DNA from 2 places in the Psychrosphaera aestuarii genome. Region 1 is predicted to be linked to the other one. Evidence: predicted binding sites of a transcription regulator. Region 1 holds the regulator's gene; the other holds the start of a gene.
What was found. Region 1 encodes FliA, which starts transcription of late flagellar genes. Its sites were predicted from a motif close to CTAAAGNTNNNNNNNNNNNNGCCGATA; they were not measured.
Positions count from the first base shown of each region.

Region 1 (8,255 bases):
TCGTCTTATCCCATTAGTAGACAAGGGCCAAGGTGGTGAATTGTTATCAAGAATTAAAGGTGTGCGTCGTAAGCTGAGTCAAGAATTTGGCTTTTTAGTTCCTGCCGTTCATATTCGCGATAATTTAGACTTAGATCCGAATGTTTATAGAATCACGTTAATGGGCGTAACGATAGGGGAAGCGGAAATTCGTCATGACCGTGACTTGGCAATTAACCCAGGGCAAGTGTTTGGAAAAGTCGAAGGTATTGAAACGGTGGATCCAGCCTTTGGTCTAGAAGCCGTGTGGATTGAAAACACTAATAGAGATAAAGCTCAGAGCTTAGGTTACACAGTAGTTGACGCTGCAACTGTAGTGGCAACGCACATAAGCCAACTGTTAACAAATAACGCTGCTCAATTATTAGGCCACGAAGAAACACAAAACCTTTTAGAAATGATCCAGAAAAACTATCCAAAATTAGTCGATGGTTTGGTTCCAGAGATGTTGTCGTTGTCGGTATTAACCAAGGTGCTACAAAACCTTTTAAGCGAAAACGTGACGATTCGCGATATGCGTTCAATCATTCAAACCTTGGTTGAATACGCACCTAAGAGCCAAGATCCTGATGTTTTAACAGCAGCATGCCGAATTTCACTAAGAAGATTTATCGTTCAAGATATCGCGGGTTCGACTAATGAAATCCCTGTCATAACCTTGGCGCCTGAGTTGGAACAGATGTTGCAACAGTCCTTGCAGTCAGCTGGAAATGAAGGCGCTGGCATTGAACCTGGTCTTGCAGAGCGAATTCAAACATCACTTGCAGACGCCCACAGGACTCAAGAATTATCAGGTGAGCCGTCAATATTATTGACCTCGGGAATGTTACGAAGTGTGTTATCACGTTTTGTTAAACATAGCTTACCAGGCATGGTTATCTTGTCTTATCAAGAAATACCGGAAGAAAAACAAATTAAGATTGTCAGTTCAGTTGGTTAGAGCTGTTTGACGGAGGTTTAAAGTGAAAATTAAGCGTTATTTTGCAAAAGATATGAGAACGGCACTTACTCAAGTGAAAGAAGAGCTAGGTCCTGATGCTGTAATTATGTCGAATAAAAAAACCGCTACCGGTGTTGAAATCGTCGCTGCGATTGATGCCGACGCTAAGCCTGCCGTCCCGTCGACAGCTACTACGACTGCTCAGATGCCTAACAGTACTGATTCTACTAGTCGATTTGATGGCCCGAATGCAGAAGGTGCAGCTAAAATCGCGAGTTCACTTGAAGAGTTACTTAAGCGTCAAAGGGCTGATAACGCTGGTAAGCCTGATACTTACCAGCCAGCCCAACCTTCAATGCAATCTCAGCCTCAATTCCAACAGCAGGCTCAAACACCAGCAAGGTTATCTCAAGGTACTGATTTGTCTAACCAACAAAAGTCAGAGCTGGCAACACAAGCATTATCCCAGCAAGCAGAATCAGAGTTTGAACAATGGTTAAACCGTGCTCGCAATACCGTACAAGACCAATCACAAGAGACTCACAGTTCGCCACTGAACGTAAATCCGTCTTTTAACAATGATGTTAACCATCAAAACCAAACACAAGTTCATTCAAATTCTAATGTAGTGCAGGGGCAATTTGATCAGCAATTATCTGACTTAAAAAGCGAAATGAATTCAATTAAAGAATTACTGAAACATCAAGTTTCAGCGCTCATGTTACAAGACGCAGATCGTAAAACACCGGTAAAATCTATGTTAATTAAAAAATTAAATAATATGGGTTTATCTTCAAAAGTAGCAGAACATCTATCTCACTTTATTAGTGATGACTTAGAAGCTCAGCAAGCTTGGCCGAAAATGCTTGAATTACTAACCGAGCAGCTAAACACAACAGATAATGAAATCATTAAACGCGGTGGTGTTTATTCTCTTGTTGGTCCTACCGGCGTTGGCAAAACAACGACGATTGCTAAATTAGCCGCGCGATTTGCACAAATTCATGGTGCTGACAAAGTTGGTCTTATAACGACCGACACATTCAGAATTGGAGCGCTTGAGCAACTTGGTACGTATGCAAAAATTTTGGGTTGCCCTCTAAAGCAAGCAAAAAATACTGAAGAACTTTCAGAAGCTATCTACCAATTACGAGATAAAAAGCTATTGTTAATAGATACAGCCGGCATGAGTCAAAGAGATATTAAATTGACGGAACGTTTGAATCATTTATTAACAAAATCAAGAGTTAATATTAAGAATTATTTAGTACTTTCTGCAACGTCTCAAGTGAGTGTTTTGCATGAAAGTGTGCAACATTTTAAAACAATTCCACTGTCTGGCTGTATCTTTACTAAAATAGATGAGTCTTTAAGCTTAGGTGAGTTAATTAGTGTTGCAATCCATAATCGTTTGCCAATTGGTTATTTAACCAACGGTCAACGGGTCCCTGAGGACATAAGGGTTGCAAATGCACAGAAAATTGTGCAAAAAGCTAATCAGCTATTTGAACTTAAAGAAAAAGTTTCTCATAAAAATAATAAGGTAGTGCCAAAAGCAGTGGGCATGTATGATTAAAAATATTACTTCCGATCAAGCTAGTGGTTTACGAAATATGTCGATGGCCAAAAAAACAAAAGTTATTGCGGTGACAGGTGGAAAGGGCGGAGTGGGTAAAACCAGCGTATCGCTAAATACAGCAATTGCTTTGGCGCAAACAGGTCTAAACGTACTTGTACTTGATGCTGACTTAGGTTTAGCAAATTGTGATGTTATGTTGGGCTTACGTGTTCACAAAAACCTCTCACATGTGTTGTCAGGTGAAGCCGAGCTAGATGATATTCTGGTAGAAGGTCCAAGTGGAATAAAAATAGTGCCAGCAACATCAGGTTCTATTGATATGGTTGAATTATCCCCAGCTCAACATGCTGGTCTCATTAGAGCGTTTAGCGAAATGAGAACGCCTGTAGATGTCTTTATTGTCGATACAGCTGCTGGCATATCAGACATGGTTTTATCTTTCTCTAGAGCTTCTCATGAAGTTCTCTGCGTTGTATGTGACGAACCTACATCAATTACTGATGCTTACGCTTTAATTAAAATTTTGAATCGAGATCATGGTGTGAGCCGCTTTAAAGTTGTTGCCAATATGGTAAGGACGATTAAAGAAGGGCAGGACTTATTCAAAAAATTGACTATGGTTACAGATAGGTTTTTAGATGTAACTTTGGAATTAACAGCTATTATTCCATTTGACGATAATTTAAGAAAAGCAGTGCGACGTCAAAAAGCGATCGTAGATGCATTTCCTCGTTCTCCTTCAGCAGTGGCGTTTAAAACGTTGGCTGCTAAAATCAATAAGTGGCCCACGCCATCTCACGCGTCGGGTAATTTGGAATTTTTTTTAGAGCAACTGGTCAACTAAGAGGTCTCTGTTGAACAATAAAGTAGCAACTGCCTACGAAGCTCAACAAACACTATCGAATGTAGTGGAAAAACATTCTGTATTGGTAAAAAGGATTGCTCACCATTTAGCAGCTCGACTGCCTGATAGTGTTTTGGTTGATGATTTGATTCAGGCTGGCATGATAGGTCTAATCGAAGCTTCGAAAAACTTTGATCATAGCAAAGGCGCTAGTTTTGAAACCTATGCGGGTATTAGAATTAGAGGCTCTATGCTGGATGAAATGCGAAGAGGCGATTGGACACCACGATCGGTCCATAGAAATTCTAGAATGGTTGCTGAAAGAATATCTCAATTAGAGTCTGCACTTGGCCGTGATGTGAAAGACATTGAGGTGGCCGAGTCTCTTGGTGTTTCGATTGATCAGTACCATCAAATGTTAAAAGAAGCGACTAACGGTAAAATCTTAGGAATGGAAGATCTTGGCGTTAGTGATGATATTATTGCCCCAGCAAGTGAAATTGGTCGTGATTTAACGTATGGTGGCATTGAAAAAAGTGCGTTTAATGCGAGTCTAGCTAACACAATTAAAACCTTGCCAGAACGAGAAGCAATGATTTTGTCACTTTATTACGATGATGAACTAAATTTAAGAGAAATCGGTGAAATTCTTAACATAAGTGAGTCCAGAGTGAGTCAAATTCATAGCCAAGCACTTGTTCGTTTAAAGTCAAGATTAAAAGATTGGTTGATTTAACTTGTATAATGACGATTTTTATCAATAATAATTACTGTAAATTAATAATTTACCTCACTGGAGGATGCTTTGAATAAGAATATGAAAATTCTGGTTGTTGATGACTTTTCAACAATGAGAAGAATCATCAAAAACCTTCTTCGTGACTTAGGCTTTACTAATGTCTCAGAAGCAGATGATGGCAGCACAGCGTTGCCAATGTTACAAAACGGTGACTTCGACTTTGTTGTTACTGACTGGAATATGCCAGGCATGCAAGGCATTGACTTGCTACGTGAAATTCGTAAAGACGACAAACTAAAGCATATGCCGGTGATGATGGTAACAGCAGAAGCTAAGAAAGAGCAGATTGTTGCTGCAGCGCAAGCAGGTGTAAACGGCTATATTGTGAAACCATTCACGGCTGCTACGCTGAAAGGCAAGCTTGATAAAATCTTCGAACGTTTAGAATAATCTGATAAGGGGTCATTATGTCTGAAGAGACTAACCCGCAGATTTCGTTGGAAGACGCAAAAGCGCTAGTTGAAGCGCTTGAGGCTGGAGACAATACTTCTGCTAACAAAATATTACGTGAAGTTACAAGCAAAGAGCATAGTGAGCTGTTTGGTGAGGTTGGCAAGTTAACAAGACAACTTCACGACTCGTTAAGTAATTTTCAGTTAGACCCTAAGATTGCTAACTTAGCGACAGACGATATCCCTGATGCGAAAGAGCGTCTAAACTATGTTATGAAAGTAACAGAAGACGCAGCGAATAAAACGATGGACGCCATAGATGAAGGCCTCCCTCTAACGGATAAGATTAATAATGACATTGTAAAACTTAAACCAGAGTGGGATAAGTTAATGCAACGTCAAATTGAATTGGGCGAGTTTAAAAGTTTGTGTTATTCCATCAATGAATTTATGGAAGGCGCAGAGGCTGATACCGCTAAGATTCATGCAATCATGACTGAAATTCTGTTGGCTCAAGATTTTCAAGATTTAACTGGTCAGGTAATTAAACGAGTTATAGAACTTGTTAAAGATGTTGAAGAAAGCCTGATTCATTTATTAACTGTATTTGGTGAACCAAATCAAAAATCCGTTAATGAAGTGAAGAAACCAGTCGATAACAATGGGGCTGAAGGACCAATTATTGATGCAGAAACGCGTGAAGACGCAGTTTCTAATCAGGACGAAGTAGACGACCTATTGTCTAGTTTAGGCTTTTAAATTAGGGGAGATGCCGAATGGCATTGGACGTGGATCAAGAAATACTACAAGATTTCTTAATTGAAGCAGCAGAAATATTAGAGTTGCTATCTGAAGAATTAGTTGAACTGGAAAACGATCCGGAGAACGCTGATTTATTAAACTCTATATTTCGAGGTTTTCATACCGTAAAAGGTGGTGCCGGATTTTTAGCATTGACTAATCTTGTCGATGCTTGTCATGGCGCAGAAAACGTGTTTGATATTTTGAGAACCGGTAAAAGAAGCGTAACGCCAGAGTTAATGGACGTTATTTTGCAAGCACTTGATACTGTCAATGAGATGTTTGAACAGGTCAAAGCTGGCGACCAGCCAGAGCCTGCAGCTCCAGAATTGCTTGCCGCACTCCACCACTATTGCTCCCCAGCTGGCGAAGAGCCAGCGGTCGAAGCTGAACCTGTAGCCGCCGATGACGACTTTTTTGATATTGATACGATGGATGAGTCGCCTGCCCAAGATAACTCAGTTGAAGAGTTCACTGAAGATGAATTTGAAGCTCTTTTAGATGAGTTACATGGTAAAGCAGACGAGAAACCTACTGAAAATGCCAAGTCTATGTTCGATAGTGGCGATGACATCAGTGATGATGAATTTGAGTCTTTATTAGATGAATTACACGGCAAAGGCTCGTTTAAAGTAGAAGATACGAAGCAGCCTTCGGCTCCGCCAGCAAAAGCTCCTGGTAGTGAATTTGCAAGCGGTGACGAGATCACAGATGATGAATTCGAAGCTCTCCTTGACGATATTCATGGGAAAGGCGGTGGTCCTACAGCTAAGGCTCCTGCAGCTAGTTCAGCACCTAAGTCTGAAGCACCTAAAGCTGAACCTCCAAAACCTACACCGGCGCCTAAGGCTCCAGCAGCAAAACCTGCGGCACCTAAAGCACCTGTGACGCCAGCAGCTAAACCTCCTGCGCCAGCAGCTAAACCAGCTGACAAAAAAGCAGCAGCTCCAGCTGAAACGACTGTTCGTGTAGACACAAAACGTTTAGACGAAATTATGAATATGGTCGGCGAGCTAGTACTTGTTCGCAACCGCTTGGTAAGTCTAGGTGTAAACTTTGGCTCAGACGAAGCGATGACAAAAGCGATTGGTAATCTAGACGTTGTTACTGGCGATTTGCAAGGTGCCGTAATGAAAACGCGGATGCAACCAATTAAGAAAGTATTTGGTCGTTTCCCTCGCGTTGTTCGAGATTTAGCGCGTACTTTAAACAAAGAGATAACGCTAGAGCTGGTCGGTGAAGAGACTGACTTAGATAAAAATTTAGTAGAAGCATTAGCGGATCCACTAGTCCATTTAGTCCGTAATTCGGTTGACCATGGTATTGAAATGCCAGATGACCGTGAAGCCGCGGGTAAGAAAAGAATGGGTATGGTTAGGCTATCTGCTTCACAAGAAGGCGATCATATCTTACTTACCATTGAAGATGATGGTAAGGGCATGGACCCTGAAAAACTAAAAGAAATAGCGATTAATAAAGGCGTTCTTGATCCTGATGCAGCACAGCGTTTATCAGACAAAGAAGCATACAGCCTAATATTTGCACCAGGATTTTCTACAAAAGAAGAAATCTCGGACATATCTGGTCGTGGCGTTGGTATGGACGTTGTTAAAACTAAGATAACGCAGCTTAATGGTTCCGTTGAAATCAATTCAGAGCTGGGTAAAGGCACCACGTTAGAAATTAAAGTTCCGTTAACGTTAGCAATATTACCAACATTAATGGTTGTGGTTGGCGGCTTAATATTTGCGTTACCTCTTTCTACTGTTAATGAAATTATTCATTTAGACTTAACAAAAACTAATATTGTTGATGGTCAGCAAACGGTAATTGTTAGAAATAAAGCAATTCCATTATTCTATTTGGAAGATTGGCTAATAAAGTCTTCTAAAAATGGTGCAAATAGAAGCGACAATAAAGGTCATGTAGTTGTAATTCAGATCGGTGTTCAACAAGTTGGGTTTGTTGTTGACTCATTGATTGGCCAAGAAGAGGTGGTTATAAAACCTCTAGATGCAATGCTTCAAGGTACACCTGGCATGGCTGGCGCAACAATTACCTCTGATGGCGGCATCGCGCTCATCTTTGACGTCCCTAATTTGCTTAAGCATTATGCTAAACGTTCAAACTTAAGGTTTAAATAATAATTAAATAATGACCATTAAAGTTCTTGTTGTAGACGACTCGGCGTTTTTTCGACGCCGAGTAACGGAAATTCTGAATGCCCATACGGAACTAGAAGTAATTGGTGATGCATCTAACGGAAAAGATGCTATTTCTCAGACAGCGTTGCTTAAACCAGACGTTGTTACAATGGATATCGAGATGCCAGTTATGGATGGTATTACTGCTGTTCGTGAAATCATGGCGGCAACACCTACCCCTATAATCATGTTTTCTTCACTGACACATGATGGAGCAAAAGCAACACTAAATGCACTTGAAGCTGGTGCATTAGACTTTCTTCCGAAACGTTTTGAAGATATAGCCAAAAATAAAACCGAAGGTATTCAACTTTTACAAGACCGTGTTTTGCAGCTAGGTAAAAAAAGGTCTGCTCCTCGAACTATTAGTAGTGCAACAGTTATTCGAAGCGAGTTAGCACCGGCAAATCGTCCGGTATCGAGAACATCACCCACGACTCGAAAGAATAAAGTTGACCTCAAAAGCAGTGATAAACCTTCATTAGTTGAGCGTACTCGAGCTCGGTTAGCTAGGCAACCAGTGCCTAAAGAGCCGGTAACACCGATTACACGAACTAAACATCTTAGGGCATCAGGTAAAAGCTATAAGCTTTTGGCTATCGGGACATCAACCGGTGGCCCTGTTGCACTTCAAACGGTGTTGTCAGAAATACCGGC
Region 1 is NZ_CP072844.1:1,292,489-1,300,743, forward strand. It holds gene flhA (flagellar biosynthesis protein FlhA) at 1-979, shown strand, start outside; gene flhF (flagellar biosynthesis GTPase FlhF) at 1,002-2,555, shown strand; gene J9318_RS05830 (MinD/ParA family ATP-binding protein) at 2,548-3,402, shown strand; gene J9318_RS05835 (RNA polymerase sigma factor FliA) at 3,413-4,138, shown strand; gene cheY (chemotaxis response regulator CheY) at 4,208-4,591, shown strand; gene J9318_RS05845 (protein phosphatase CheZ) at 4,609-5,352, shown strand; gene J9318_RS05850 (chemotaxis protein CheA) at 5,370-7,538, shown strand; gene J9318_RS05855 (protein-glutamate methylesterase/protein-glutamine glutaminase) at 7,549-8,255, shown strand, end outside.

Region 2 (8,255 bases), 1.2 Mb from region 1:
TGACAGAAGCAAGTGTTAAACATAATGTACCTCTGCCACTTTTAGCGACAAAAAAACAGTTGAATCAATGGGTCAAATGGCAATGGCAAGTACCGGGTCAAGAACAGCCAGACTTTTCCCAACCATGGCGCTATCCTCTTCTAAAAGACAGCTTGCAAATTTGGAATGAAAAGTACGATATCGGAAAGCTTTCATACAACCCACTATTAAAGAAAGGCTAAATTATGCAACTATGTACAATATATAAAAGCTCAAAAAAGGCCGAAACTTATCTATATGTAGAGAAAGCCGATGACTTTTCAAAAGTTCCAGAAGCATTAATGGAATTAATTGGTCGTCCGCAACTCGTCATGACTTTAGACTTAGATCGTCGTAAACATCTTGCAATTGCCGACCTACCTAAAGTAAAAGAAGAGTTAGTAGAGAAGGGGTTTTATTTACAAATACCACCCCCACAAGAAAACTTATTAGATACATTTAAAAAGAACCAAACACATTCTAAAGAGGATGTATAAGAGAGGTTACATGAAGTTAAGAACTATCATTGCAGGAATTCTTTTGTCGTCGCCTATATTTTCGTCGTTAGCGGCTGATAAACCATCTTTTGAGCAATATGTTGAAGGCTTAAAAAAAGAAGCAATTGAAAAAGGTTTTGAATCTAGTTTTGTTGAAACTCATTTATCAAATTTGACTTACCTAAAACGTGTCGTTAAAGCGGATAAAAATCAACCTGAATTTGTTGAAACACTTGATACTTATTTACCAAAACGAGTACCGGAGTGGAAGGTAAAAAAAGCGAGAGAAGCGTATGTTGAAAATCGCGAGTTATTAGAAAAGATTGCGGCTGAATATGGTGTTCAAGCTAGGTTTATCGTCTCTTTATGGGCTTTAGAAACGAATTTTGGTCGTATACAAGGCAAAATGCCGATTATTGATTCGATAACAACACTAAGTTATGACGGACGACGTGAAGCTTTCTTTAAACGTCAATTATGGGCATCACTTCAAATTCTCCAAGAAGGCCATATAAGTAAAGAAAAGTTTGTGGGGTCTTGGGCCGGCGCAATGGGGCAGTGTCAATTTATTCCAACTTCATTTCTTGCTTATGCTGCAGACGGTGACAAAGATGGTAAGAAAGACATTTGGACCAATAAAACTGATGTTTTCGCGTCAATCGCCAATTACTTGAAACAAGAAGGTTGGGATAACAATAAAACTTGGGGTCGCCAGGTACAGTTACCAGAAAACTTTGATAAGAACCTAATCATGGCGAAAAATAGTAAAGGTCGAAAAGGTTGGTTAGAAAACTTTGCTAAAAATGAAAAACCATTATCAGAATGGGCAAACTTAGGCATTACACGTATGGATGGCAAGCCATTACCAAACGTTGATGTGACGGCAGCACTTATTATGCCAGATGATGCTAAAGGTCGTATGTATTTAGCTTACGATAACTACAAGTCACTCATGCACTGGAATCGTTCGTATTACTTTGTTACGTCTGTAGGCTATTTAGCAGATCGCATAGGATACCCAAAAATTTAATATGACAACAATAAATAACGCAGCACCTTTTTGGAAAGAAAAATCGTTAATAGAAATGACTCGCACAGAGTGGGAGTCTATTTGTGATGGATGTGCAAAATGTTGTCTTCACAAATTGATTGACGATGAAGGGTATGACGATGCGGTTGATACTACACATATTAATGAACAAGAAGAGCTTCATTTTACGTCAGTGGCGTGTCGATACTTAAATGATAAAAAGTGTGAATGTAGTGTCTATACTGAGCGAACTAAATTAGTCCCAAGTTGTATTCAGCTTACTCAGGACAATTTAGAGCAAGTTTTCTATATGCCAACCAGTTGCAGTTACCGACGTCTTCAAGAAGGGCGGGGGCTGCCAAGTTGGCATCCTTTATTGAACAAAGGCAAAAAGTCAGCGATGCATAAAGCTGGTATGTCAGTTAGAGGTAAAATTGTGTTTGATGATATGATTTCAGAGGAGCAATTTGAGGATTATATTGTTGTTTGGCCACTAAAAGACCTAGACTAAAGCGTGTAATTTGGAGAAACCCGTTAAGTAAATCATCGATTAGATGCCTAACTCTTAACGGGTTTTTTAGTATTAGCTAATCATGAATCGACGAATTTGGTTTTCAACACCTTTGCCGTCTAATTCAAGCTCCTCGTATATTTCTTGCTGTGTTCCGTGCTTGATGAAGTTATCAGGAAGACCTAAGTTTAATACGCGATTATCGTGGCCACGCATATTTAGGTATTCATTTACATAAGAACCTGCACCGCCTGCGATCGCATTATCCTCGAGAGTTACTAGCACATCATGGGTAGCGGCTAATTCATCAATTAGATTAACGTCCAACGGCTTAACAAATCGCATATCGACAACGGTAGCATCTAACTCTTTTGCCGCATAGTTTGCTGAGGCTAGGAATGTACCAAAACTGAGTATGGCGATGCATGTTTCATTACATTCTGAAGCCGTTTCTTTAGAGATAATTCGACCTTTACCAATCTCAAGCTCGGTCATCGTCTCTATTATCTCGGTGCCCATTCCAGTCCCTCTTGGGTAACGAACTACCGATGGTTTATTAAGTTTATGACCTGTGTATAACATTTGACGGCATTCATTTTCATCGCTAGGCGCCATGATAACTAGGTTTGGTATGCAGCGCATGAAACTCAAATCAAATGAGCCTTGGTGTGTTGGGCCATCAGCGCCAACAATGCCGGCTCTGTCAACGGCAAATAGCACAGGCAAGTTCATGATAGCGACGTCATGTATTAGCTGGTCATAAGCGCGCTGTAAAAAGCTGGAATATATGGCAACAACGGCATTGTAGCCTTCGCATGCCATACCAGCTGCAAGCGTAACAGCGTGCTGTTCAGCAATAGCAACGTCAAAGTATTGGTCTGGGTATTCTTTTGCAAACTGAACCATACCCGAACCTTCGCGCATGGCAGGTGTGATGGCCATTAACTTAGGATCTTGAGCGGCCATATCACACAACCAGTCACCAAATACTTTTGAGTATGTTGGGCCACTTGATACCGATTTAGGCAAAGAGTCTAAACTTGGGTCAAACTTTGGAACGGCATGGTATTTAATCGGGTCAAGCTCGGCTGGATCGTAGCCTTTGCCTTTTTTCGTAACGATGTGAAGAAACTGTGGACCTTTTAAGTCTCGCATATTACGTAAAGTATCTACAAGAGCATCAACATCATGGCCATCAATAGGTCCAATATAGTTAAAACCTAATTCCTCAAAAATAGTGCTTGGAACTACCATACCTTTTAAGTGTTCTTCGGCACGGCTTGCAAGTTCTTTAATTGGAGGAATGCCACTCAGTAATTTTTTTCCGCTCTCTCGAAACGTTGTATATAAGTTCCCTGAGAGTAACTTAGCCATGTGGGTGTTAAGTGCACCAACGTTTTCTGAAATAGACATGTCGTTGTCATTCAGGACGACTAACATATCGGGCTTTATATCACCGGCGTGGTTCATAGCTTCAAAAGCCATACCAGCAGTCATTGCCCCATCACCAATAACAGCGCAAACTTTTCTAATTGCATCAGCAGGATTAGCTTTGTGCTGTGCTTCAGCAGCAATAGCCATTCCTAAAGCGGCGCTAATTGACGTTGATGAATGGCCGACACTTAATGTGTCATACTCACTCTCTTCTCGCCAAGGAAATGGATGTAAGCCATCTTTCTGACGAATTGTATGGATTTTATCGGCTCTTCCAGTAATGATTTTATGAGGATAAGCTTGGTGGCCAACATCCCAAATTACACGATCGTAAGGCGTGTTATAAACATAATGAAGAGCGACCGTTAATTCTACGGTTCCCAAGCCGGACGCGAAGTGCCCTGAACTTTTACTTACCGAGTTTAAAAGGTACGCACGTAATTCATCACAAACAGAAACTAACTGTTCCTGAGGTAATTGACGCAGGTCGGTAGGCAATAACGCCTTTTGTAAATTCGGATAATCCGCCATATTAACTGTCATAAAATTACTAATGATCTCTTTCAATGATGTATTGCGCCAATTGACTTAATGTTGAAGTGTCAGCATCAATTTTCGTTAATGCTAAATTTGCTTCATCAATCAATTGCTGTGCTTTAATTTTTGCTTGATCTAGTCCTAACAATGCAGGATAGGTCGACTTATTTGATTGCTCATCAGAGCCTTGCGGTTTTCCTAACGTTTCGGTGTCCGACGTAATGTCTAGAATATCATCCCAAACTTGAAATGCTAATCCAATAGCATCAGCATATTGACCTAAGGCTTGTATTTGAGCGGATGTTGCATTAGCGCAAATAGCGCCTGCAAGAACTGATGCCTTTATTAAAGCACCTGTTTTTAGTTTATGCATATTTTCTAAGTGTTCGATAGACACATTAGCATTGTTAGTATTTTCTAAGTCGATACTTTGGCCAGCACACATTTGAGACGCTGATGATGCAACCAAGCTCACAAGCGCGAGTTGGTTGGAAATATTTGTGCCTTGAAAACTATGTCCGGTCAGGATCTCAAATGCAAATGACTGTAGTGCATCGCCTGCTAGGATAGCCGTAGCCTCATCATATTGTTTATGACATGTCGGCTTGCCACGCCTAAGCTCATCATCGTCCATTGCTGGTAAGTCGTCATGAATTAAGCTGTACGTATGAATTGATTCGATTGCAGCCGCTGAGGCATCTAAATCCTTTGGGTTAGCGCCTAAGATTTCACCTGTGCTATACACTAAAAAAGGTCGAACTCGTTTGCCACCAAGCAGCAACGAATAACGCATTGCCTCTTTTAATTTTGAGTCTGAAATACTCGACTCAGCTAAAAAGCTCTGTAGGACGCTTTCAATTCGTTGTTGCGTATCAATAATGACGTTTTGAATAGTCATTAGCTTTAGTCGTCCTGGCCAACATTTTCATTAAATGGCTGAAGCTCTAAATTACCTTGCTTTTCCATTAAAATTTGAACCTTTTGTTCAGCTTCTTGCAAACGACTTTGGCTTAAACGTGTTAGTTCGATACCTCGTTCAAAAAGCGCTAACGATTGCTCTAGTTCTAAGTCACCAGATTCAAGTTGGTTTACTATTGTTTCCAGCTCAGTTATCGCAGTTTCAAACGTTAAATTTTTCGGAGTAGTCATAAGTCTGTTTTCATTTGCATATAGGCTGCCAAAATTAGCCGGTAAAGGTATCGTAAATGCCATGGTTATTCAATTATATTGAGCTAGAATAACTATAAATTGATTAAACTTTGTTCGGTTAAGTCATTAAGTTACCGATAATATTTAAGTTGCTAGTTTTGCTGTCGATAATTAAACTTAGTGGAACATCATCTATTGCAGGAGTAAATTGTGGATTTAGCTAGTATTGTTGGCATGATCGGAGCCATAGGCTTCATTGTATTAGCCATGATTTTAGGTGGTGGGCTAGGAATGTTTATTGACGTTCCGTCAATAGCTATTGTATTTGGTGGCTCAACATTCGTATTAATGTCTAACTACACCCTGCCACAATTTATTGCAGTAGGTAAAATTGCTGGTAAAGCATTTTCATTTAAAATCGAAACTCCAGAAGAGCTTATAGAGAAAATTGTAGAATTAGCGGACTCTGCACGTAAAGGTGGCTTTTTAGCCTTAGAAGAAGCAGAGATTGGTAACCCATTTTTACAAAAAGGCGTTGACCTACTTGTTGATGGTCATGATGGTGAAGTAGTAAGAGCCACTTTATCGAAAGATATATCGTTAACCACTGAGCGTCATGAAATGGGTGCTGGTATGTTTAAAACATTAGGTGATATCGCCCCTGCAATGGGTATGATTGGTACCTTAGTTGGCTTGGTTGCGATGTTATCGAATATGGATGATCCAAAATCCATTGGGCCAGCAATGGCGGTTGCATTGTTAACGACGCTTTACGGTGCATTCTTAGCAAATGTTATCGCGTTACCTATGTCCTTTAAACTAAATTTGCGTACAAGCGAAGAAAAGCTAAATCAAAGCTTAATTATGGATGGTGTACTTGGTATTCAAGATGGTCAAAATCCAAAAGTCATTGAAGGTGTATTGAGAAATTACCTTGCGGCCTCTAAACGTGAAGTAAATACCGAGGAATAGCGGATGTCTGAAGAAGAGTGCCCAAAATGCCCCCCGGAAGGGCTGCCCGGCTGGATGGGAACATTCGCTGATTTAATGTCACTATTGATGTGCTTCTTTGTTTTGCTTCTGTCGTTTGCTGAAATGGACGTGTTAAAGTTTAAACAAATTGCAGGCTCGATGAAGTTTGCATTTGGCGTACAAAACAAAATTGAAGTAAAAGATATTCCAAAAGGAACATCTGTGATTGCACAGGAGTTTCGCCCGGGCCGACCAGAACCAACTCCTATCGAGATTATTCAACAACAAACGATAGAAATTACACAGCAAGTATTAGAGTTTGAAGAGGGTGAAGATGAATCGGCCGGCGGTCGTCAAGAGCAAACCGCTGAAATGCGAGGTGGTATGAGTTCAGCTACGGCTGAAGCTGAATCAGAGTCGTCTGCTGAAGCGGCTGCAGAGCAAGAAGAAGTGAATGAGCTTCTTAAAAAAATAGCGCAACAAATGCAGCAAGAAATAATTGATGGTGCTATCGAATTAGAATCGCTAGGACAACAAATTATTATCAGAATAAGAGAAAATGGCTCGTTCCCATCCGGATCTGCATATTTGCAGGACCAGTTTAAACCAATTATTCAAAAGGTTGGTCGAGTTTTAAATGATGTTCCCGGCGAGATTACAGTATCGGGTCATACCGATGACATCAATGTTACCAACGAGTTGTTTTTTAACAACTGGGATTTATCCTCACAGCGTGCAGTTGCTGTGGCCACCGAAATGATTAAAGTGCCTGGTTTTGATAAAAACCGAGTCATAGTAGTCGGTCATGCAGACACTAGGCCATTATTACCAAATACATCTGCCGCTAATAGACGTATCAATCGTCGAGTCGAGGTGTCTATCATGCAAGGTAAAGCCAAAGAGTCTGAGCAGATTAATATTACAAATCAGTAGTATATCCATTGTTTTTGAATGTCGCTTTTCGTGGGTGGGGCGTGTGTGTATAATATGCGCGCGCTGAAACGCGAGAACTGACCTACAAATGAGATATTATGAAGTTAATTGTTAAATACCACCCAGAAATAAATATAAAAAGCCGCTCGGTTCGCAAACGGTTTTATAAACTACTTGAATCTAATTTACGCATTATTTTGAAAAAGGTTCACCCTAAAGCTCATATTATTTCTCGCTGGACAGATATTTTAGTTGATGCGCCTCACGCCACTCCTGAAGAACGCGAACAATTACTTGATCTTATTGTAAAAATTCCTGGTGTTGATCAATTTAATGAAGTGGTTGAATATCCGTTTGTGGATTTTGATCAGGCATTTAAAGATGTTGCGCGTCATTGGCAAGACGAACTTATCGGCAAATCATTTTGTGTCCGAATCAAACGAACGGGTAAACATGATTTTACGTCGTCTGAATTAGAGCGTTATATTGGTGGCGGTCTAAACCAAGCGGTAGAAACGGCTCGAGTTCAATTAAAAAAGCCTGAAGTGACGGTCAAAGCCGAGCTTCGAGAAGATGTGTTTCACGTCATAAAAGCAAATCACAAGGGTTTAGGTGGGATGCCGTTGCCAAGCCAAGAAGATGTTTTGGCGTTAATGTCAGGTGGCTTTGATTCTGGAGTAGCGGCGTATCATCTAATTCGACGCGGTGCTAGAACACATTTTTGTTTCTTTAACCTAGGCGGTAAAGAACATGAAATAGGCGTAAAACAGGCATCTCATCAAATATGGAAAGCATTCAGTAGTTCTCATAAAACACGTTTTGTTTCGGTTAACTTTGAGCCTGTAGTAGCAGAAATTCTAACTAAAATAGACAATGGCTTAATGGGTGTTGTTTTAAAACGAATGATGATGCGTGCGGCAGCGCAAGTTGCAGAAAAGTTAAATATTAAAGCGTTAGTAACAGGTGAAAGTTTAGGTCAAGTATCGTCTCAAACCCTAACAAACTTAAATGTGATCGACCGTGTAACGGAAATGCTTATATTGCGCCCGTTAATTCATATAGATAAGTCAGAAATTATCGACACGGCTCGTAAAATAGGTAGCCACGACCTAGCTGCTGCTATGCCGGAGTATTGTGGCGTAATCTCTAAAAAACCAACAACACGCGCTGTACT
Region 2 is NZ_CP072844.1:2,457,837-2,466,091, reverse strand. It holds gene rnd (ribonuclease D) at 1-221, shown strand, start outside; gene J9318_RS11240 (YcgL domain-containing protein) at 225-515, shown strand; gene J9318_RS11235 (lytic murein transglycosylase) at 526-1,545, shown strand; gene J9318_RS11230 (YcgN family cysteine cluster protein) at 1,547-2,056, shown strand; gene dxs (1-deoxy-D-xylulose-5-phosphate synthase) at 2,129-4,033, opposite strand; gene ispA ((2E,6E)-farnesyl diphosphate synthase) at 4,041-4,925, opposite strand; gene J9318_RS11215 (exodeoxyribonuclease VII small subunit) at 4,931-5,176, opposite strand; gene pomA (flagellar motor protein PomA) at 5,387-6,148, shown strand; gene J9318_RS11205 (flagellar motor protein MotB) at 6,152-7,081, shown strand; gene thiI (tRNA uracil 4-sulfurtransferase ThiI) at 7,177-8,255, shown strand, end outside.
Region 2: the regulator FliA is predicted to act here: its motif matches at 5,320-5,346, upstream of pomA (flagellar motor protein PomA).